4 regions of the Virgibacillus salarius genome follow, and region 1 is predicted to be linked to each of the others. Evidence: riboswitches for the same ligand, from Rfam matches in the RefSeq annotation. Region 1 holds a riboswitch; each other region holds the start of a gene.

Region 1 (6,199 bases):
TAAGTGTAGTAATGTCTTCAAGCTTTTCGTCAGCAAAGGATAAGCCAGCTTTTATATCTGGATTTAAATCCACTTCTAGCTTTTTCGTTACCGGTACATGTAATAAGGAAGAGGAAGGCTGTAAAATAATATCTTGAATAGTCGTAATTGATTTTATTTCTTCAATAATAGAAAGCTTATCTGCTATGTTTTCTTGCCAAACGTTTCGACCATTAATAATACCAGCAGCTAATACTTTATCTTTAGGAAAACCAAACTGCTTAATTAGTTGTAAGCTATCACCATGAACAAAGTCAAGACCGATTGCTGCAACAGGGAATTCAATAATAGATTCATAATTGATCACATGTTCAAAGTATGTCTGTAAAATGAGTTTTAGTTTTGGTGCTGCTTCGCAGAATTGCGTATAGACTTTTTTTGCTTTTTGAATCACTGCATCATCTAATTTGGTTCCAAAGATAGGCTCGTCTATCTGGACCCATGTAGCTCCTGCTGATTCTAATTCCTCCAATATTTGCAGATACAATGGAACAAACACATCCAGTAATTCATCGAATTCTTCCTCTTTATACCCCTTTGCTAAGCTTAAATATGTGATTGGGCCTAAGATTACAGGTTTACCGTCGATACCTAATTCTTCTTTTGCTTCCTTATAAAAAGCAAGTGGACGATTTTCTGTTAGTATAGGCTGTGCATGTTCCAATTCGGGAACAATATAATGATAGTTCGTATTAAACCACTTGGTGATTTCTGAAGCAACAGCATCTTTAGTTCCACGGGCAATAGCAAAATAGGTTTCTAAATCAACCTTTCCACCATTGTAAGAAAAACGTTCTGGAATAACACCGAACATTGCTGATGTGTCAAGCACATGATCATAGAAAGAGAAGTCACCAACTGGTATTAGATCAATGCCAAGCTCCTGTTGCTTTTTCAAATTTTTTAACCTGATTTTATCTGTTTCTTTAATTAATTGTTCTTTTGTAATTTCTTCCTTCCAAAAGCTTTCCAGCGCTCGTTTCCATTCTCTTTTTTCTCCAATTCTTGGGTAACCTAAGTTAGAGCTAATTGCAGTAAATGTCATTCTTTTTCCTCCTGTAATTTGTATTTTGGTTATATTCGTTTCATCATTGATGAATGGTTTATCTCTAAAGATTTATGGATATAGTTTACTAATTGTATACTGATGTCATAACGCATAAATGGGGTTACTAAATAGATGCCTTGGAAATGTGTTAGCGCAGTATCAAGCAATTCCTTTGCAATCTCAATTCCTTGCTTGATGGACTGTTGCTTATCTACTGCTACGTTTTTCATTCGTTGCCGAATAATTTCTGGCATTTTAATTCCTGGTACTTCATTGTGCAGGAATTCTGCATTTTTGGTTGATGTCAATGGCATAATGCCTACATATATTGGCTTATCTATATGCTGTGTTTCTTCGGCAAGCTCGATAATTTTTTCTTTACTGTATATTGGTTGTGTTAGAAAGTAATCAGCACCTCGATCTATTTTTCTTTCCATTCTCTTAACAGCTTTATCTAGTCTTGCAACATTGGGATTAAAGGCCGCACCAACTTGAAACTTAGTAGGTTGTCTAAGTGATTTACCAGAGAATGACAAACCTTGATTAAATTGTTTTATGAGTTTAATTAAGTCAAGTGATGTTAGGTCGAAAACCGATGTTGCCCCAGGGAAATCTCCTATTTTAGTAGGGTCTCCAGTAATGGCTAGGATTTCATTGATCTCAAGTGCATGTAATCCCATTAGATGTGATTGCAATCCGATTAAATTGCGATCTCTACAAGTTAAATGCACGAGTGGTTTGATACCAATTTCCTGTTTGATTTTTGCAGCGATTGCTATATTGCTGATTCTAGGTGTTGCCAATGAATTGTCAGCAAGTGTAATTGCATCAATACCTGCTTTATCTAAAGCTCTAATCCCTTCCAAATACTCCTCCGTATCTAAGTGTTTCGGTGCGTCGAATTCAACGATAATAGAATGTCTTTGCTTTACCATATCTATTAAGCGGGGCTCTTTATCTATTGGACTATTACGAATTTCAATCGGTTCTGCTTTAGGAATTACTTCTTTTTCCTGTAACGGCTCTAAATCTTTAACGCCCTCTGCAATTGCTTGAATATGGGCGGGAGTTGTTCCACAACATCCTCCAAGAAGCCTTACCCCTTCATTACGAAAATCTTTGGCACAGCTTTTAAAATAATCTGGCTCATTTTCATAGATAAGTTTTCCGTCACGATATGCAGGAAGACTAGCATTTGGATAAGCTGCAAGAAATGACCTTTCTAGTAAAGGGACCTCCTTTAAAGAATCAAGCATATGAAATGGACCTAAGCGGCAATTAATTCCGACAATATCTGCTCCTGTGTTTTGTAACCGTTGTAATGCCTCTGGTAAAGGGATGCCGTTTTGTAGTATACCTGCCTCATGCATGGATACATTCGCTATAATTGGTAGCGCTGTCTCTTCTCTAGCTATTTCAAGTACAGTTGTCAACTCTTCTAGATCGTAGTAGGTTTCTAAGATTAGACCGTCTACCCCCTCCAATAGTAAACAATATAACTGTTCTCTAAAGCTTCTCTTAATTTCATCATTCGTGGCTTGAAGTGTTTGTGTACCATGTATACCACCAATCGTTCCAAGCACAAATACATCCTCACTAGCCGTTTGCTTTGCTATTTTTATAGCGGCTGTATTGATTTTTTTTACTTGATCCTCTAATCCATATCTGGCGAGCTTAATATAATTGGCACCATACGTATTTGTTTGAATTAAATCAGCACCAGCATGAATATATGCTTGGTGAATTTGTGCAATTTGTTCTTCTAATGTAAGATTTAATTCTTCAAAGCAGTGATCCACTCCATAGGAATAAAGTAAAGACCCCATTGCACCATCACCAATAAGGATTCTTCTATCTAATTCAGTTAATAAATCCATCTCTCATCACACTCCTTTCCAATTTTTATTTAAAAAAAGACACCCTACTAATACGAAGAATATATTCTTCTTCAAGTGGGTGCCTTTAGTCGTCTAATCAGCATAAGCGAAAGTTATTTAAGTAGCTTTACTTCGACTTTGCAAATATGGCCATTGGTGTTCCAATAAGCGCAACATACGAACAAAGTGGAGTAATAATGAAAGAAGTGAAAGAATTATTTTCCTATCACTTTCTCTTTACTTTTGGTTTTAATGGATAGCGTTTTTTCTCCGTTGTGTCAATTTGTGTAACCTCTCCTTCATGAACCGTAATTACTAATGATCCAAACTCGACCCTTTGAATTGCTGAAATAATATCGTTTATTTTCGTATCATCGATCTGTGCCATCTGATCCCTCCTTTTAAATCACCAAAATAGTTAGAGAAAAAAATAAAAACCTCTTTTCAGATTGAAAGAGGTTTGATTGGCTTATACATTACAGTTCCCATCTTTCAAACAACTTTCGTTTGCTGGATTTAGCACCGTATTACTCTTTTTGAATGAGTATGGTTGCCGCAGGATCAATGGACCAGTTTCCTCCCCTGACTCTCGATAGGTAAATTATGAAGTTTTGATTGTACTCATTATCTTAGAAAGTAAATAGACTGTCAAGAGAAAATTTTAAAAAATTATTACATTTCAAAAATACGATAGCTAAGTGGCTGTATTATTAATGGATCGGTTTTAGAATCCAATGCTTTCCTGATCATTCCTTGTTTTGATAGGAACCATTCACTAATAGATTTAGTCTCGTCCATGATAGAATGGATGCTAAGCTTTGTTTTCATTTTTCCTGCGTGTAAAATAAAAACTAGGCGCCTATTTATATTCCTTTTTTCATAGCAAATAAGATTTGCTTCATTATCATCATAAATAAATCTGAAATTACCATAATTGCCAAAAAGGGGATCTGTTTTTCGCAATGTGATGAGTGTTTGAATGAATTGAAATAGTTCAAGATTTTGCCTGTTGGTGTTCCATTCCATACATGAGCGACATCCAGGATCTTCACCACCTTGCATGCCAATTTCATCACCGTAATAAATGCAGGGTGTTCCCGCAAATGATAGTTGAAATAAATACATTAATTTTACTTTTTCTACATTACCATTTGCTAATGTTAACACGCGAGGCGTGTCATGACTATCCAAGAGATTAAAGGCTACTTCATTAATATTTCGTGGGTACATATGCAGTAATGTTGAAATTGACGCTGTAAAGTCAGATGCTTTTATTTCATTTTTGCTAAAAAAATCAATGACACTGTTTGTAAATGGATAATTCATAACTGCATCAAATTGGTCTCCATGTAGCCAAGGCATTGAATCATGCCAAATCTCACCTAAAATATAGGCATCTGGTTTGGCCTCTTTAACTGTACGACGGAAGTCTCTCCAGAAAGAATGGTCAATTTCATTAGCAACGTCTAAGCGCCAGCCATCAATGTCGAATTCCTTAATCCAATAACGAGCCACTTGTAATAAATAATTTCGTACTGCAGCGTTTTCTGTATTTAATTTGGGCATTGTCGATACAAAAGCAAACGTATCGTAATTTGGTACTGGTTCCGTACGGATAGGAAAATCTTTTATATGAAACCAATCCGTATAACTTGATTGCTCCTGTTTTTCTAGTACATCCTGGAACGGAGGAAAGTAAAATCCACTATGATTAAAGACAGCATCGAGCATTATTTTTATTCCACGCTGATGACATTTTTTAACCAATTCACGAAACAGCTTCTTGTCTCCAAATTGTGGATCAATTTCCATGTAATCTATCGTATCGTACTTATGATTTGAGTGCGCTTTAAAAATCGGTGTCAAGTATATTCCATTAATTCCTAATGCTTCTAAATAGTCAAGGTGGTTAATTATTCCTTGGAAATCTCCTCCAAAAAAATTAGTGGGGCTAGGGCAGGTTGAATTCCAAGGTAAACTTCCCTTAGGATTTAATTTCTCATTATCATTTGCAAAACGTTCAGGGAATATCTGGTACCATATTGTTTTCTTAACCCAGTCAGGTGGGTTGAAAACATCTGTTTTGTTCAAGTATGGAAAACAAAAATAATGAGCTATGTCTTTAGGAAGATGTGTAAAAAATCCTCCCTCACTGTAAATATAGGATTCTTCATCGTCAGAACAAATGAAAGCATAACGCATTCTTCGGAATGTAGGTTTTACTTGTGTAAACCAAAAATCATGGAAATGAGTAGAGCCTGATTTTTCCATCGGTTTTATGGTTGTCTGCCATTGACCATCTATCCAATCATAAGGATCACCATGGATAAGATCAATGGATTGTATATCACTCTTTTTTGTTTGCAAGAAAATATGTAATGTATCACAGTCATATGCATAGGCGAAATTATTTTTTGGTCGGTGATAGATAGCTTCTTTGTGCATTTTTCTCCTCCTTTGTACAATCGTTTGCGCTATTTTAAAAATAAGACGAAAATTTAAGGAATGTTTATCCCATATATAACTGACGATAAGACCACACTTCAACCAATAAAATGAAAACAATATAGGGAAGCGGGGGATAAACAAAACCCCAACAGGTTGAAGATTCACTTTATCGATTATCTTAACATTATTTATTTAATAATGTAAGCGCTATATTATTAGAAGAGTAAATAATATGAAGTTTCTAAATTTCAGTTGTGTTTTTAAAGAGAATCTGTATAATTAATATACAAAGATTGCGCAAACGTTTTCATTAAAAATGCAATCTTTCAAATTAATAAATTTAGGAGGAGTACAGGGTGAAAAAAAGCTTCATTTATTTATTTGTATTGGTAGTAGTGGCTGGGATTCTAGTCGCTTGTGGACCAGATCAACCAAAGGAAGACTCTAGCAACGATGGGAAAGCCGCAGAGAATGAAATGCCGGAAAAACCAGATTCTCTGAAACTTTGGGTGAATGCAGAGGAAAAACAACAAGAAGCAGTTAAGCAAATCACGAAAAATTATACGGAAGAAACAGGTATTAAAGTAGACATGGTTCCAGTGGATATGTTGGAGCAGGTTGAAAAACTGGACGTGGAAGGACCTGCTGGGAACGGCCCTGATATCATTTTTCAACCACATGATAGAATTGGTGATTTAGTACTTAGGGGATTAGTAGAACCAGTCAATTTCGGAAATAAAGAAAGGGATTACACAGATACCGCATTACAAGCTGTACAGTATGAAGA
Region 2 (6,199 bases), on a different contig from region 1:
GCATTCCAATAATCATTATATTTTTCTAAAACAAGTGAGTCTCCTTGATTCCATTCAACAAATTTAAAGGGCCCTGTTCCAACAGGATGTAACGCGATGTCTTTTTCATCATCCTCAAGTGCTTTTGGACTTATAAAGGGCACCATTGCAAATTTATTTAACATGGCACTGAATGGTTGATTTAATATAAACGCAACTTCATACTCATTTATAACTTCAAGTTTTTCCACATACTGAAGGTTTCTTTTAGCACGTAAATCATTATCCTCATCTATAATACGCTCATAATTAGCTTTTACTGCGTCAGCATTAAAAGGTTCTCCATCATGAAATGTCACGTCTTTTCTTAACTGAAATGTATAGGTTAAAGCATCATCACTCACTTGATAATCTTCAGCTAGAACAGGTTCAATCTCCATATGTTCATTAAAACCTACTAGCCCTTCATACATTGCTCTTGTACCAAAAATTGAAACGGTATCTCCAGCATTTTGCGGATCCAATGTAACAAAATTTTGATCAATTGCAATGGTTAATTCCTTATCGCCTTCACCTTTATTTCCTTGATCATTATCACTATTTGCATCTGAAGAACACGCTGATACAACTACTATTATTCCTAGTAATATCATTAGACGTATCCATTTATTTGTCATTGATTGCTCCCCCTCTTATAATCGAATTTTTGTTTCTCCAACCACTTTCCCATTATCATTGAAGATTTCGTTTGATCGAATATTAAGCAAACGATCAATCGTTTCTTTATTATGATAATTTAACTTTTGTAGTAGCTTAGCTACTAATAGTGGCCAAATTAATTCAGAACCAGTTAACACCTTTAAGGAAATGCTTATTTTTTCTCTCTTTAACGCCAAGCAATAGACTCCTTGAGCTCCTCCTTTTGCAATAATATTTTCATCCTCAAGCAGAGCTGTACAAATAAAGTTATGTGAAGCGACAATTCTAGGGTGTTTGTTCATAACTTCTCCTATTCTTTTTACAGCCGTTGCAACCCGACTATCATGTATCATCGAAGGCTGAATGAACTTTAAGAATGAAATAGCCATGTTTTTTAGCGGAACGCTATGAACAGGAACTCCACAACCATCAATTGCGGTTTTTATTTCTTTCTTCGGGGTTTCCGACAAATCTGCTACATAGTTTAAAACTTCTTGTTGAAGCGGATGACCCAACCATTCATAGTTTGATAGATCATAGTTTTTCTCTCTGGAATAAGCAAGAAACCCCAAATGCTTACCAGAACAATTATGCAAAAGTTTACGTTTAGGTAAATGTTCCCGGATATAGGAAATCTTTGGTTGTTCATTTAAGGGATAGCTCTGTTGGCAGACCAGCATGTCTTCTGACAATTGCAGTTTATTCATTAAACGTTCTAAAGCCTCTTGATGATAGGATTCACCTCTTTGAGATGCCGTAAATAAAGCTGCTTCTTCTGTTGTTAAATCATACTTTTCCATAATATCTGTGGTGAATAAGGGAATTGCTTGTAATGGTTTCATCGCTGACCGATAAAAAACGGACTGCTTTACATCACCGTATTCATAAAGTATTTCCTTCTTTTCATTTAAAACACAAATCAATCCCTGATAAACATTTTCTAATGTTCCTCCTCTATATTCTTCAGCAATAATAGGTGTTGATATCATAGGTTAAACCCCACTCTTTTCATGAATATTTTTTATAAAATGCTGTAGTACAATCATGGCAGCTCCTATCACAACGCCATCTTCTCCCGTTTTTGTAGTGCGTAATTGAAATGTCTTCATGACAGGTGCCCACATCTGATTCTCACACTTTTCAATAATTTGATCTTTAATTTGCGGAAACCTTTCAATTAAACTACCAGCAAGAACGACGGAATCTGGATTGTATACGCAAACAACATTATTAATCGTAATTGCTGCATAGGTAATTGCTTTATCAACTATATTTCTTGCCCACTTTTCTCCATTTTCATATTCAATGATTAAGGCCTGAATATTTTCAATCTCTTTTGTTTTAGATGCTTCATCTAACAAAAACTTTTCAGCAATATACGTTTGGAGACAGCCAAAATTCCCACATGGACAATAAATTCCATAAGGATCAACGATAGTATGTCCGATTTCTCCTGAGAAGTTTCCTTCACCTCGATAGATTTCTCCTTTCTTTATTAACGCAGAACCTACCCCACTACCAAAACCAATCATTGCCATATACGCTTTTTTTGGTTCAGGATCACTAATATACTCAGCAAGCGCTTTCAATTTTAATTCATTGTCCACGAATACGGTAAAGCCTACTTTCTCTTCAACCATCTCTTGTAAAGGGATATTTTTCCAATCAAATTGCGCAGATAATTTCACCTCACCTTTGTCATTCTCAATAAGTCCTGGTAAGCCAATACAAACTCCAGCAATTTGATCCGATGTAAGATTTTCGTCGTCAATCATTTGTAATATATGGTCTGCTATAAATTGAACTGTTGCCACTGGATCTATTGATTGATAGTCAAAGTACTTCAGAATGGTTAACTTTCCTATAAAATTCATTAAACCGATCCGAATAACTTTCTGGTCAATTTCAACACCAATTGAGAATACAGAATGTTCATTTGGAATAAAATAAGTGGCCTTCCTGCCAATTCCTTCGCTAGACATATTCATCTCTCTTATTAGCTTATTTTCTTGTAATGATGCAACAATTCGAGAAGCAGAAGTAGGACTCATCGACGTTTGTTTGGCAATTTCGGCACGTGAGATCGGACCTTGATTAAGAATTATTTCTAAGACTAAACTTCTATTTTCTTTTTTTAAAAAATCTTGATTCTTAATTTTCATTTGATCACCTATTAACATCATGTAATTAATAACCAGAATTAAATGGCTTTTTCCATTGATTTTTTACTATTTATTATATTTTTCCAGTATTTAACCAAATAGTTTCTCCTGTGAAGTTATTAATAGTATAGATTAGCGAGAAAAATTAGTCAACTAATTTTTAGAATGTTTTAACTAATTTATTTCTTGCGATATTTCGTATCTGCTTTTATTTTCCACTTATCTTCAGATGAAACCATGTTATCTAAATGCTGTAAACTGTACATTGGAGTAAATCCCTAAGTTTCCCTTGACAAATAGCAAAAACAACTGTAATCTATTTTAAAAATTACATAAACTATTTTCTTATCCAGAGAGGTGGAGGGACTGGCCCTTTGAAGCCTCGGCAACAGACTTATAAAGAGAACTGTGCCAATTCCAGATGCTCGAAAGCATGCAGATAGGAAGAGTAACCGAATGATGTAAGCCTCTTCTTATTTAATTAGAAGAGGCTTTTTTCATCGAATGAAGGGATGGATATTATGTCACGAAGAAGCATTGAAACAGAATTAGTACAATTAGGAAATAAGAGTGATAAAGCTACTGGAGCAGTTAGCGCACCTATTTATTTGTCAACTGCCTACCAGCACCACGGACTGGGACAATCATCAGGCTATGATTACTCAAGAACGAAAAATCCTACAAGAACCTTACTAGAGGAAGGAATCGCTAAATTGGAATCCGCTGACAGTGGGTATGCTTGCAGTTCTGGAATGGCAGCCATTCAATTAGTATTCTCTCTTTTTAATGCTGGGGATGAACTCATTGTAACGAGTGATGTATACGGAGGAACGTACCGATTATTAGAGCATTACGCCGCTGCATATCAAATTCAGACAACATATACAGATTTCAAGAATGACGGAGAAACGCGGCGACTGATATCCTCGAAAACAAGAGCAATCTTTATTGAAACACCTACAAATCCCCTAATGCAAGAGATAGATATTGTAAAAGTTGCGGAATTAGCGCACCAATATAATGTACTATTAATTGTTGACAATACTTTTCTGACCCCGCTACTTCAACGGCCAATTGAGTCAGGGGCTGATATCGTCATTCATAGTGGCACGAAATACATTGGTGGTCATAACGATGTACTCGCTGGATTAGTAGTGGCAAAAGGTAAATCCTTGTCTGAAAAATTAGCCAATTACCACAATGCTTCAGGTGCTGTGCTATCACCTTTTGACTCTTGGCTATTAATTCGAGGATTAAAAACACTAGCGCTTCGGGTGGAAAAACATGAAGCCAATGCAAAGCTTATCGTATCCTTTTTGCAAGAGCATCCAATGGTTGATAATGTTCTATATCCAGGAAGAGGTGGTATGTTATCTTTTCGCTTACGAAAAAGTAAATGGATAGATCCTTTCCTTCAAAGTTTGAAGCTTATCATTTTTGCTGAAAGTTTAGGAGGGGTGGAAAGTTTTATTACTTATCCAGCAACACAAACTCACGCTGACATACCTAGAGATGAAAGAATAAAGCGTGGTGTTGACGACCAACTGCTACGGTTTTCAGTTGGAATTGAACAACCAAATGAATTAATAGAGGATTTAAAACAAGCATTAATTGAAGTGGATACATATGCTTATTAACCTACATTTGCTATAATAACGCATGAAGTGTTTATAAGAGAGTAGGTAACTACATGATATTAGTCATCGATAATTATGATTCATTCACATTTAATCTTGTACAATATATGAAGCAGCTAAACCAGCAAGTATATGTCGCTCGCAATGATGAAATCTCAATAGCAGACATTAAACGATTAAACCCATCTAGCATATTGCTCTCTCCTGGACCTGGAAACCCGGCTTCTGCAGGTATATGTCTAGAGATTGTAAGAAAACTGTATACGCTATATCCAATAATTGGAATTTGTTTAGGGCATCAAACGATTGCTCAAGCCTTTGGTGCTAGTATTGTAAAAGCCAAACAACCAATGCATGGTAAGGTTTCAATGATTACCCATGATCATAAAGGTATATTCAAAAAGCTTAAAAATCCGTTAGCTGTCACAAGGTATCATTCACTTATTGTTCAGGAGGCTACCCTACCTTCTTGCTTTGAAATAAGCGCAAAATCAGTTACAGGTGAGATTATGGCAATTCGCCATAAAACTTATCCAATAGAAGGAATTCAAGCTCATCCTGAAGCAATACTATCCGAACAAGGGCTACAGTTATTAGAGAACTTTTTCACACGAAAGGTTGGACAAATAGATGCATTCGCCAAAAAAACCACTCCTATTCTTTGACTTTGCCAATCATTTAGGTAATAAACAGCCCATGACCTTTAAAGATCCCATTACTATTATAACCACTACAAAGTTAGAAGAAGTAATACCTTGTATGCAATCTATTCAACAGTATATCGAAGCTGGTTACTATGCAGCTGGATACCTTGCATATGAAGCAGCGCCTGCCTTTGATCCGGCTCAGCAAGTAAACAACTGTAGTACCTTGCCACTATTGTGGTTCGGTATTTTCGCTCAGCCATCAGATGAAATAATGGCTGATACTAAAGCCTTTCATTTAACAGAGTGGAAACCTACAACTTCCCTTGAAGATTATCAACAAAATTTGAAAATGATAAAGCAACATATCGAGAACGGAGACACCTATCAGGTTAATTACACAGTCCGGCTACAGAGCCAATTTAACGGTGATACTCGAAGTTATTTTCAACAATTGGCACAAGCGCAATCAGCTAATTATGCAGCCTATCTGGACATTGGAGACCATTCAATTCTGTCTGCATCCCCTGAATTATTTTTCCATTTAAGGGATGGCAAGATAACGACAAAACCAATGAAAGGTACCGTTAAACGAGGCAATTCACAGCAGGAGGATAAGCAACTTGCAGATTGGCTTTACCATTCTGATAAAAACAGAGCAGAGAATGTAATGATCGTAGATTTATTACGAAATGATTTAGGGTTAATTGCAAAACCTGGTACTGTTAAGGTTCCGAAGCTTTTTGCAATTGAACGTTATCCAACCGTTTTTCAGATGACATCTACTGTAGAAGCTGAAGTTGATAGTGATATTACTACCATTTTTAGAGCATTATTCCCTTGCGGCTCGATTACTGGAGCACCTAAGATTAACACGATGAAAATAATTAATCAGCTAGAAGATTCGGCAAGAGAGGTATACTGTGGAACAGTAGGTTATATTACCCCGGAAAAAGAGGCAATTTTTAATGTACCGATACGTACTGTCCTAGTAAATAATACAACCGGTAATGCACTATACGGGGTAGGCGGTGGTATTACTTGGGATTCGACTGATGATGAAGAATATACCGAGATT
Region 3 (6,199 bases), on a different contig from region 1:
AAAAAAAGCCGATCTCTTTATAAGAGATCGGCAACCAGCTGTTATAGCTGAACAGTAAATTATACAACTTTTTTCACTCATTTATAATAAATCCTTTTGGGATGAGGAAACGATAAATTATCCTTTATAAATTGGCCCAGCCTGCATAATATCAGCGCTTGCTTCCGTGAATTTTTGGAAATTCTGATGAAACTTCATGGCAAGTGATTTTGCTTCCGTTTGATAAGCGTTTTTGTCTTCCCATGTGTTTTCGGGAACTAAGACGTCATCGGGAACACCTGGAACTTGGATAGGGATTTCCAATCCAAAAATATTATCTCTTATTGTCTCTACACTATTGAGTTCACCTTCTAATGCAGCATGAATCATTGCACGTGTATAAGACAGCTTCATGCGTTTACCAATGCCGTAAGATCCCCCAGTCCATCCTGTGTTTACAAGAAACACGTTTGATTGATAAAAATCAATTTTTTCACCAAGCATTTTCGCATACTTTGCCGGAGCTAAAGGTAAAAATGGTGATCCAAAACATGCAGAGAACGTAGCCTGTGGTTCTGTCACTCCTCGCTCCGTACCTGCAAGCTTGCTTGTGTAGCCACTTAAGAAATGATACATTGCTTGCTCTTTTGATAATTTACTTATTGGCGGCAATGTTCCCGAAGCATCTGCTGTAAGGAAGATAATTGTATTTGGATGCCCAGCAATACTTGGCACTGCGATATTATCAATGTTTTCAATTGGATAGGCTGCTCTTGTGTTTTCTGTTAAAGTTGTGTCATCATAATCAGGTAGCCTTGTTTGTTTATTAAGAATAACGTTTTCAAGGACAGAACCAAATCGTATTGCATTATAAATTTGCGGCTCTTTTTCTTGAGATAAATGAATACACTTTGCGTAACATCCGCCTTCAATATTAAATACTCCATTTGGACCCCAACCATGCTCATCATCACCAATTAATCTTCTGTAAGGATCAGCAGATAAGGTGGTTTTCCCCGTGCCGGATAAACCAAAGAATAAAGCCACGTCTCCCTCTTTGCCAACATTAGCAGAACAGTGCATAGATAATACATCTTGTTGAGGTAGTAAGAAATTCATCACTGAAAAGATAGACTTTTTAATTTCACCTGCATATTCGGTACCACCTATTAGAATGATTCGTTTTTTAAAAGAAACAAGAATAAACGCTTCTGAGTTCGTACCATCTACTTCAGGATCTGCTTTAAAAGTAGGGGCTGATATTACTGTGAATTCAGCTTGATGTGATAGTAACTCATCAGCAGTTGGAGTTATAAATAACTGCCGTGCAAATAGATTGTGCCAGGCATATTCGTTAATAACTTGTATTGGTAAGCGATACGCGTGGTCTGCACCAGCAAATCCGTTAAATTGGAATAGCTCTTCTTTATTTTTTAAATAGGAAATAACCTTTTCATACAATCGATCAAATACAGATTCATCAATGGATTGATTTACTGTTCCCCAATCCACCTGCTGTTCACTTACTTCATCTGTAACAATAAATTTATCTTTTGGGGAGCGACCGGTATAAGATCCTGTTGTTGCTTGAACTGCACCTGTTGCGGTTAACATGCCTTCTTCTCTTGCTAAAATTCTTTCAACAAGCTGAGGTACGGATAAATTTGTTTGTAGCTGTTTATGCGTGTATAATTCTTTTACGAAAGACTTTTCTACCGTTTTCATGTTAAATACCTGCCTTTATGTGAAATTGTATTCACGTTCTTTTGTTGAACGACCAAATAATCCTGAATATGTTTATTAGTATAACACATTTAAGTTAATAGTCCATACTAAATATAAAATAATTTTTATAAGATGTTGAATGTTTACAGCAAAAAATGTCGTTCAGAATCTTTCTTTCCTTTAGTATGAGTAAAAAACTTCTGAGAATACAGTTAAACTAGTTGACACATTAAGCTTCTTCCGATAAGCTAAGTTTCGAACGGATACTCTCTTATTCAGAGTTGGTGGAGGGACAGACCCAATGAAGCCCAGCAACCATCACTTTAGTGAAAAGGTGCTAACCTGATGCAAGGAGATTTTTTTCCTTGAACAATAAGAGCGAAAGGCCAGCAATCCTTTCCTCATGACAAGCGGGAAAGGCTTTTTTTATTAGTTATAAAAATTCTACACGTAGATGACTAACTTTAACCCGATTATAAACATATTAGTCAATTTCTAAGCTAAATTGTCATTCGCCTGCGTGTACGTGTGAACCAGGAGTGACAATAGAATATACGGTAGTAGGTAATCTTTCTGGTGCCTTTCTTATTTCAGTTTAACCTTAGTACTTATTACTGAATGAGCATATTTGATAAATAGAGTTCCGTAATCGATATTTGAAGGAGGATTTAGCAACATGGCTGCTAATCGTCGTTTGTTTACTTCTGAATCAGTAACAGAAGGACATCCAGATAAGATATCTGATCAAATTTCAGATGCTATTTTGGATGAGATATTAAAAACAGATCCAAATGCCCGAGTGGCATGTGAAACAACTGTTACAACTGGACTTGTTCTTGTAGCGGGTGAAATATCCACTACTACTTATGTAGATATACCTGCTATTGTTCGTAAAACTATAAAAGAAATCGGATATACTCGCGCAAAATTTGGGTTCGACGCGGAGACATGCGCAGTATTAACTGCCATTGATGAACAATCACCTGATATTGCTGGTGGAGTTGACACAGCATTGGAAGCAAGACAAGGAAAAATGAGCGATCAAGAGATTGCTGCAATAGGTGCTGGTGATCAGGGTTTAATGTTTGGTTTTGCTTGTGATGAAACAGACGAATTGATGCCACTTCCAATCTCATTGGCACATAAGTTGGCAAAGCGTCTCGCTGACGTTCGGAAGGATAAGACATTAGAATACTTACGACCGGACGGTAAAACACAGGTAACCGTTGAGTATGATGAAAATGATCAACCTGTTAAAATTGATACCATCGTAATTTCTACACAGCATCATCAGGATATAGCTACAGAGCAAATAGAAAAAGATTTGATAGAGCATGTTATACGCCCTATAGTACCAAATGAGTTATTAGATGAGACGACTAAATATTTTATTAATCCAACTGGCCGTTTCGTTATTGGTGGACCTCAGGGGGATGCAGGTTTAACAGGTCGAAAGATTATTGTTGATACGTATGGAGGCTATGCTAGACACGGTGGCGGAGCGTTTAGTGGAAAAGACTCTACTAAAGTTGATCGGTCAGCTGCATACGCTGCCCGTTATGTCGCAAAGAACATAGTGGCTGCCAGGCTTGCCAAAAGCTGTGAAGTACAGCTAGCCTATGCCATTGGTGTAGCAGAACCTGTTTCTATTTCGATAAACACTTTTGGAACAGGTGTTGTAAATGAAGAGCAACTAGTAAAAGCTGTTCGAGAATTATTTGATTTACGACCAGCAGGTATTATTCGTATGTTAGACTTGCAAAAACCTATTTATAAAAATACTGCTGCTTACGGGCATTTTGGAAGAACAGACATTTTATTTCCATGGGAGAAGACAGACAAAGTTGAGCAATTGAAAGCACTTATTAAGTAGTAAAGTCTTGATCATCCTTTAGCTTCACAATGGTTATGATACGAAAAAAGGTAACCTAGCTGATTTAATCTTCTAGGCTGCCTTTTTTCATAGTCTAAATTACAATATTTTCCATAAGGATAAAGAAGGCGTGTTGAGCTGCGTCCAGCTCCAGCGCACAGAATCTAGGTGACTTCACGAATCGCCCTAATCTAAGTCATCATTGGCTTGCAAGCACACCGTGATTCCTTTATCTCCGTTGACTAGCTCCAATCGCTTTTGTTCTTGAAGTTACTTACCGGAATTTGTATATTTTTTGTAGTAGATTGCTTTATCTACATATGATTTTCGTACACGTTCCATCTCCGCGTAATCTTCTAGAGTTAAGTCTCGGATTACTTTTGCTGGTCTACCAAGAGCTAACGTATGTGGCGGAATCGTTTTTCTAGGTGGCACAAGGCTTCCGGCTCCGATAAATGCATTTTCACCTATTTCCGCACCATCAAGAATAATGGAACCCATACCAATTAAAGCTTTGTTTCTAATCATGGCGGAGTGCAGGGTCACTTGATGTCCGACTGTCACATCATCCTCGATAATTAAGGGAAGATTAGGGCTTTGATGAAGCATGGACAGATCTTGAATACTAATTCTTTTACCAATTTTCACAGGTGCAACATCTCCACGAACTACAGTTTTAAACCATATACTAGAATATTCATCAATTGTAACGTCACCGATGATGGTTGCATCCTCTGCAATAAATGCAGTTTCATGAATTTGTGGTTGTTTTTCTTTATATGAATGTATCATTTGAATCCTCCTGGATAATATGGTGATATAAACAGTATAACAAAATTATAGCGGGGACAATGTAGATTGGAGGCAGCAAGTTGAGCAATCATGTACCAAATAACCCAATAATTTTAATGGCAACCGTTTATCTGAAAATTTTTCCAGCTGTAAGTAAAGAGTTAGTTTATTGGCAAAAACGTGCTGCGGAAATTCCCGATCAAGAATTGAGAACTCAGGCTTTATCAAGTATTTCTTCCAAACGTTTTCATTGTCAAGGAGGAGCAGTTTATAGCATATTAGCACATCAAAACTGGCAGAAAGCTGTACGATTTATTGTTGCATATCAAACGATAAGTGACTATTTAGATAATCTTTGTGATCGTAGTAATTCTATGGATCCAGAAAATTTCCGATTGTTACATCATGCTATGATAGATGCACTATCTTGTAATGATAGTAAAACGGATTATTATAAGTATTTTGAAAGTAAAGATGACAAAGGGTATTTGAAAGAGTTAGTTAGAACTTGTAATGAAGCACTAGCATCACTAAATCACATTGATCTTTTCCAAGAGCATGCGCTTAAATTGGCAAAATTGTATATGGATTTACAGGTACACAAGCATGTGATCATGGAAGAACGTATACCACGATTAACAAAGTGGTCAGAGAATATGAATGCATATCCGTTAAGCTGGTATGAATTTTCAGCAGCAGCAGGATCTACGCTTGGAATATATTGTTTGGCCTGCTATGGGTTTGCTGGGAGACTTAGTTCAGACAGAGCAAGCCGATTAGTATCTGGATATTTTCCATATATTCAGTGCTTGCATATTTTACTTGATTATTATATCGACCAAGTGGAGGATAAAGAAGAGGAAGATTTGAACTTCTGTAATTATTACCCAGATCAAATCACGATGCAGGAACGATTTCGGCACTTTTTATTAGAAGCTCACGTTAATTCAACGATGCTACCAGATGCTCCATTTCATCAAATGGTACTGCAGGGTCTAGTTGGGTTGTATTTAGGAGATGAAAAGGTCAAGTTAATTGACGGCTCTCGTCAAATGAAGCGACAATTATTAAAAGCGAGTGGAGTAGCTTCGAAATTTTTTCACTGGAACACGAGAAGTTATTATTACTTAAAAAGATTAGTTACTAGTAGTCGACAGGATTGAGTAGCGGGAGATATTTTAAGGATGATATTCATAAAAAGGGAAAATGAAAATACGTATAGTAGCATAAAAGTGGAGGAGGTCCTCCACTTTACTGGTAGTCTAGGAAATTACAAAATTTGCCCATGTGGATAAATAGGCGCGTGTTGGGCCACGCTCAGAAACTAGGCGTACCTTGCATGGAGATAGACCATTATTATCTTTTTTGAATAGCGATTATAAAAGGCGGATTATTTTTTTGGTTAATAAAGCCATATTGTAAAACATGATACCATCGTTGATTTAACCTCATGACATGTTTTATTACAGCTTCCTTTTCTTCTTTTCCTCCTTCATGTCCATGATAGATCACAATTACGATCAATCCACCACGCTTTAAATACTTTAATATCGTATCGATTGCAGTAATTGTTGAAGTTCCTTTGGTTATAACTGATTTATTACCTTTTGGTAAATAACCTAAATTAAACACAGCCCCACCTAATAGAATTTCTTCGGAGGGTAAGTGTTTTTTTAGATTTGCGTGACTGTCAAGGATCAGGTCGACATTCTCACGGTTATTTTCTACTAGTTTTTGCTTCGTAGAACGAATCGCCTCCTGTTGAATGTCAAAAGCAATGACTCGTCCATTTTCACCGACAACTTTACTTAAAAATAAAGTGTCATTACC
Region 4 (6,199 bases), on a different contig from region 1:
CATCTTCACCATCTAATAGAACAGACCCTTCTGTAATCTCATACTTCGGATGTCCCATAATTGCAGAAGCTAATGTAGACTTCCCTGTACCATTTGGTCCCATTACTGCGTGGAATTCTCCACCTTTTATTGTAAGGTCTACACCTTTTAATATTTCTTTATCCTCAATTGAGACATGTAGATTCTTGATTTCTAATGTTGATCCTGCCATATCGATACCTCCAAATACAATTAGTTTTATTGTTACTTTGAAATGAATGCAAGATTCATTCTCACTTTATTCTCATTACAATCTTAAAGCATTTAGAATTTATTATCAACTCTTTTAAACAGAGTCAGTATTGTATAATAAATCCTTTATTTAATAGGATATCATGCATACCCAATTATCATCAAAAATAAAAGGTACGTATGTACAATAAGCATACGTACCTTTTATTTTCTCATCTATATTTCTAAATAACGCTTTACTTTCTCAGTCGATTTCATTATTTTTTCATGTGTCCGTCATACTCAGCAGCAAAATGCTTACACTTCTCATGCTCTTGCTGACGCTTTTTTTCAATTGCCAATCGCTTTTCTAACTTTCTTTCATACTCAGCAAATCCGATATGATGCGTCTGTTGCATAGCCTTCTCCATTTCAGAAGTGTAATTCATTTCTATTCCGCTATTGATAGGGAATCATCCTTTCTTATTTTATGACAATAATAAGGTTAACACAGAGGTGATTCCCAAAACAAAACGAATTTAAACGTATTATTCAGTTTATTGATCAGTATTTAACGGTTATTTAAGCCAAATAAACATCCTCATACAGTTTCTACTGATAACGCACATATACTCCCTATTCTTCATAAAAGCTATTACATCAAACTGCTGGATCAATGTCTTGTTGATATTCACTTTGTTAAAAGTAATTTTTTTAAAACGTTAGTCTGCTTATTTTTTGTCGCCAACAGGTACGACTGCACCTTCGTATTCTTCTTCAATAAACTTCTGAATTTTTTCAGAATGTAGTACGTCTACAAGCTTATTTAATGCTTTATTGTCCTTATCCTCTGCTCTTACTGCGATAACATTAACATATGGTGAATCCTCATCTTCTATGAATAATGCATCGTCAGTTGGGATTAACCCTGCACCAATAGCATAATTTGTGTTTATGACTACTAATGATTCTTCATCTGTTTCATAAATTTCTGGTAAAAGTGCTGGGTCATAATCTGGTGAAAACGTTAAATTCTTAGGGTTTTCAGTAATATCATCAAGCGTTGCTTCTGATGTCTTTACTCCATCTGCCAATTTTATTATCCCATTCTTTTCAAATAAACCTAGTACACGACCACGATCAGACACAGAATTACTTAAGACTACTTCTGTTCCTTCTGGAATCTCCTCTATACTCGAAATGCCTTTGGAATAAACACCAATGGGTTCAATATGAATTCCATCGATATAATCCAACTTATATCCAGTATCACTTATTGTTTGCTCTAAATACGGAATATGTTGAAAATAATTAGCGTCTATTTCTCCATTAGCTAAGTCATCATTCGGTAATACGTAATCCTCATATTCAGTTATTTCCAATGTAATGCCTTCTTCTTTTAATAATGGCTTAGCCTCTTCAAGAATTTCAGCGTGAGGTGTGCTAGAAGCGCCTACTTTAATCGTATTTGCATCGGAGGAAGCTTCATCATCTCCGCCGCATGCAGCTAACACAAATCCTAAACTTATAATGATTAACACGGATAACCACAATTTTTTCATTTTATTCGCTCCTCTTAACTTGTTCATTTTATATCGTTCTTATCTTTTGTCTAACTTTCTTGATACATAATCGCCAATAAATTGAAATAGAAAAACAATGCATACAATAATGATGGAACATATAAGTACAACATCAAAGTCCCTACGTTGAAAGCCAGAGTAGTAGGCGTAGCTGCCTAATCCACCTGCACCAATTGCACCTGCCATCGCTGTATAACCAATTAATGCAATAGCTGTTACCGTAATACCCGAGATCAATGCTGGCATTGATTCAGGTAACAATACTTTAAAAATAATCGTACTGGTCTTTGCTCCCATTGCCTTTGCAGCCTCAACGACACCTTTGTCAACCTCTCTCAGTGCTATTTCTACAAGCCTTCCATAAAATGGAGCTGCGCCAATAATTAATGCTGGTAACGCCGCGTTTGGACCACGGATAGTTCCAATTAAAAAGTTAGTAAACGGGAAAAGCAACAAAATCAATATAATAAAGGGAATAGCTCGAAATACATTTACTACCGTCGCTATAACAAGATTTAATAACTTATTCTGCCAAATTCCACCTTTTTGAGTAAGGAATAGAAGCAATCCTAACAATAACCCAATAATAAACGTTCCAACTAAAGCAATGATCGTCATATAAAAAGTCTCATAAGTTGCTTCTATAAAATCTTCTACTTTAATATTTGGTAATAAATTAGTTAGCATCGTGGATAACCTCCAATTCTACGGAGGTTTCTTCACGAACAAACGAAATAGCTTTGTTCATATCTTTTTCATTACCGTCCATTTGAATAAATAAGGTTCCATAGGCACCAGCCTGTGTTTGCGTTATTTTCCCTTGTAAAATGCTAATGTCCACACCATATTTTTTTATAATTTGACTAATTAATGCGTCGTTCGTTGTTTCTCCAACAAAATGAAGTCTGATTAGCTTTCCATTTTGATAACGGTTCATAACATGTGATATATCACTATCTTCCTCGTCAGACCCCATAATTTGTTTGACGAACTTTTTAGTAACAGTTTGCTTTGGATGTAGAAACACATCGAGTACATTCCCTTGTTCTACAATCTTTCCATTTTCCATAACAGCAACTTGATTACATATTTTTCGAATCACTTGCATTTCATGTGTAATAAGAATAATAGTTAACCCTAAATTTTTATTAATATTAACAAGTAAATCTAATATTGCGTTCGTCGTTTCTGGGTCAAGTGCCGAAGTTGCTTCATCACATAATAAAACCTTTGGCTTATTTGCCAAGGCACGTGCAATACCGACTCGCTGCTTCTGACCACCACTTAGCTGGGCGGGGTAGGATGTTTCTTTTCCCGTTAACCCAACTAGCTCAATCAATGTTTTTACACGATTATCCCTTTCCGCTTTAGGAATCCCAGCTATTTCCAAAGGAAAAGCAATATTATCGGCAACAGTTCGCGACCAGAGCAAATTAAAATGCTGGAATACCATCCCAATATCTTGCCTTACTAATCGAAGTTCTCGTTTATTTAATGTCGTAATTTCCTTGTTATTCATTGTAATTCGACCACTGGTTGGTTCTTCAAGGCGATTTAATAATCGAACGAACGTACTTTTACCCGCTCCGCTATAACCAATAACACCAAAGATGTCTCCTTGATCAATCGAAAGGGTCAAATTATCTACAGCTGCTGTATTGCTTTTGTTTGAAGTAAAGACCTTACTCAAACCCTGTATCGATATCACACGTAATCCTCCTTTTATTTACATACATTTGTATTATGTCCTTAAATACAATTAAAAACGCCTTTCTGTAAGAGAACAGAAAGACGTTTGTTTGCCTTTTCGTCCCCTCATCTATCAAAGCCTAGGCTTTGCAGGAATTAGCACCTTTCAAGCATGATAGCTTGAAGGTTGCCGCGGTTTCATAGGGCCAGTCCCTCCACCGCTCAAGATAAGAGTTTTCAACTATTTAATTACGATAAAAGATATATTAGCATGCTGTATAAACAATGTCAACGATTTTCAGCTAACTATTCTTAAACATTTCCGGCTTATAATCTAATAAATATCGATAAATATTAGGTATGGAATGAAATGCGTACACTTTTTCTACAATTCGATTATCCTTCTTAACAACAAGACACGGTACACTTTCTATTTGATTATCCTGCATAAATTCTGGATACAAGGATGCATTCATCTCATAAAAAATGTCTTCTTGATGTACAGACTCAATTTTCTTTAGCATGGACCTTGCTAAATTGCACGTACCACAAAAAGGAGTAAATATATAAAGAAGGTAGTGGTCTCTTTTCAAAAGTTCGGCTGTAATTTGTTGCAAACATATCACCTTATTTAAACTCATTCATAGTGCTTGCTAAGTCCTACCCATTACTTTTACACCTTGTTTAGATTAAGAAAATCGGATTAACAGCGATTCGTTTACTCACTAATACTTGAGCTAAAATATTTTCAGGAGTTGTTGCTACTTCTCGATATTCACTACTAACATAGATGTGTTCTGCATGTGGTAGTTCTCTTGCCAATTGCTTTCGCAGTTTTTGGCCTGATTCATCCTCATCTACTAAAATGTAGACGTCTTTATCATCTAATGCGTAATCCTCTAACATTTGATCGAATCGTTCAACACCTAATGTTCCATTCGTACATATAATCGTTACATCGTCAGTAATAACCTTTCTAATTTGCTTTTTATCTGTTAAGCCTTCTACGATAATAATTTTTTCTAATTCGTCAGTTATCATCACATAGCACTCCTCAGTAAATCAAGCGGAAGGTTTTAATATCGCTCACTTCTACTATGTTATCAGTAGTTGTCTTTTCGAAATGTGACTTTCCTTTATTATATGATGAAATGTAGTTATTTAGTGATACGTCCAATTCGTAATGTTGAGCAATTAGTATAGCTGTAAAAACATGGCTGATTCCAACCAAAGGTTGTTTATCAGCCATTTATTTTTCTGATATGCAATTAGTCTTGATTTACGATCTCATCATATGCATCAGCAGATAATAAATCATCAAGCTCTGTCTCTTCAGATGGTTCAATCACGACCATCCAAGCTTTCTCGTAAGGAGATTCATTTACGAATTCAGGGCTATCCTCTAGCTCTTCATTCACTTCAATAACCTTACCGCTAATTGGAGCATATAATTCAGAAACTGTTTTCACTGATTCTACACTACCAAATGGTTCATTTACTTCTAATTCATCACCAGGTTCAGGGAGCTCTACGAACACAATATCTCCTAATTCATCCTGAGCAAAATCAGTAATCCCAATACGAACTTTTCCATCTTCTTTTTTTACCCATTCATGTTCTTTTGAGTATAATAATTCTTTAGGTACGCTCAAACTATCCCCTCCAATATGTAATTCACTTTTACTATACAAGGTATACGCGCAATTATCCAGTATTTCTTTTTAACTTTTCATATTATTTGTTCATACGGTTTTTTCCAAAAGTCCATAAATACATGTCTTATTTTGGACGTTTCTTTATGTCTGTTATTTTACGTAAGTCTATCCTAAACATGCTCTGTTCAAAGAGAAATTAAAGCCACGTATTTTCAAACATCTCCTCTTTAAAACCGACTGTTACTTTTGAGTCATCTGCGACAATTGGACGCTTAATTAGCATGCCATCGGTGGCTAATATTGTTGCCATCTCTTCATCAGATGCATCTTTTATTTTATCCTTGATATTTAGTTCTCGATATTTTTTTCCGCTTGTATTAAAAAACTTTTTGGCAGGAAGCTCACTTTTATCAAACAGATCTAATAATTCTTCTTTTTTCGGTGGAGATTCAACAATATGAATTAACTGATATTTAACCTGATGATCATCCAACCATTTCTTTGCTTTTTTGCATGTATCACAATTTGGATACCAATAAACGGTGACTGCCATGTAGACTCTCCTTTGTAATCTAGTTTAGATTTATTATAGCAAAATAGCGGATGTAAATTCGACTAAAATGTTGACCTATAAAAAGTGATGGTCTGATTCGAAAGTCATGTCTCTGGTCAACATTGAAAAAATTGGTTCTTGTCGAAGGCTTGCCATGGTCCCAGAGTCAACTTTTTCCGTATCTTATGTTTACTACCTGCGAGATCTTTCGCTCATGCTATTCCCACAGGCGTCTCCGCCATCCTCTCTGCAATTAGACACTAGAACATCGCCCCTTTCATCATATTGTAATTCACCAACCAAAAACAAAAATGAACTGATTGTTTATGAGGGATCTACGATAAAGTTATAACTAAATTAGAGATGATATCGAACTCTTTAACTTATGCAAAATAAAGTGGGTGAAGGCGGAATTTCAAATTAATACAAACCAAACGAAACACTGAGGCAAGGACAAAACACAACTTCTTTACTCAAAATGCGAATAATCATGTTATCAATAGAGATAT

The links. A riboswitch is a leader RNA that binds a small molecule or an ion and turns the genes downstream of it on or off. The one in region 1 is predicted to bind S-adenosylmethionine.
Region 2: another riboswitch for S-adenosylmethionine. It lies ahead of ABDZ84_RS17735 (methionine biosynthesis PLP-dependent protein); the one in region 1 lies ahead of ABDZ84_RS06375 (YezD family protein).
Region 3: another riboswitch for S-adenosylmethionine. It lies ahead of metK (methionine adenosyltransferase); the one in region 1 lies ahead of ABDZ84_RS06375 (YezD family protein).
Region 4: another riboswitch for S-adenosylmethionine. It lies ahead of ABDZ84_RS15430 (methionine ABC transporter ATP-binding protein); the one in region 1 lies ahead of ABDZ84_RS06375 (YezD family protein).

Annotation. Positions count from the first base shown of each region.
Region 1 is NZ_BAAACY010000043.1:27,754-33,952, forward strand. Features, by position in the region: gene metE (5-methyltetrahydropteroyltriglutamate--homocysteine S-methyltransferase) at 1-1,084, opposite strand, end outside; gene ABDZ84_RS06370 (bifunctional homocysteine S-methyltransferase/methylenetetrahydrofolate reductase) at 1,114-2,964, opposite strand; gene ABDZ84_RS06375 (YezD family protein) at 3,191-3,352, opposite strand; SAM riboswitch class I at 3,447-3,563, opposite strand; gene ABDZ84_RS06380 (glycoside hydrolase family 13 protein) at 3,637-5,409, opposite strand; gene ABDZ84_RS06385 (sugar ABC transporter substrate-binding protein) at 5,769-6,199, shown strand, end outside.
Region 2 is NZ_BAAACY010000145.1:36,629-42,827, reverse strand. Features, by position in the region: gene ABDZ84_RS17750 (glutathione ABC transporter substrate-binding protein) at 1-656, opposite strand, end outside; gene ABDZ84_RS17745 (asparaginase) at 672-1,667, opposite strand; gene ABDZ84_RS17740 (ROK family transcriptional regulator) at 1,671-2,840, opposite strand; SAM riboswitch class I at 3,183-3,286, shown strand; gene ABDZ84_RS17735 (methionine biosynthesis PLP-dependent protein) at 3,362-4,477, shown strand; gene ABDZ84_RS17730 (anthranilate synthase component II) at 4,531-5,142, shown strand; gene pabB (aminodeoxychorismate synthase component I) at 5,108-6,199, shown strand, end outside.
Region 3 is NZ_BAAACY010000078.1:84,769-90,967, forward strand. Features, by position in the region: gene pckA (phosphoenolpyruvate carboxykinase (ATP)) at 118-1,704, opposite strand; SAM riboswitch class I at 1,973-2,083, shown strand; gene metK (methionine adenosyltransferase) at 2,381-3,577, shown strand; gene ABDZ84_RS10565 (gamma carbonic anhydrase) at 3,848-4,369, opposite strand; gene ABDZ84_RS10570 (tetraprenyl-beta-curcumene synthase family protein) at 4,450-5,532, shown strand; gene mnmM (tRNA 5-(aminomethyl)-2-thiouridylate-methyltransferase MnmM) at 5,726-6,199, opposite strand, start outside.
Region 4 is NZ_BAAACY010000121.1:11,621-17,819, reverse strand. Features, by position in the region: gene sufC (Fe-S cluster assembly ATPase SufC) at 1-211, opposite strand, end outside; gene ABDZ84_RS15445 (YuzK family famiily protein) at 489-659, opposite strand; gene ABDZ84_RS15440 (MetQ/NlpA family ABC transporter substrate-binding protein) at 942-1,772, opposite strand; gene ABDZ84_RS15435 (methionine ABC transporter permease) at 1,812-2,480, opposite strand; gene ABDZ84_RS15430 (methionine ABC transporter ATP-binding protein) at 2,470-3,501, opposite strand; SAM riboswitch class I at 3,606-3,716, opposite strand; gene ABDZ84_RS15425 (thioredoxin family protein) at 3,785-4,108, opposite strand; gene ABDZ84_RS15420 (toprim domain-containing protein) at 4,167-4,523, opposite strand; gene gcvH (glycine cleavage system protein GcvH) at 4,751-5,134, opposite strand; gene ABDZ84_RS15410 (arsenate reductase family protein) at 5,334-5,690, opposite strand.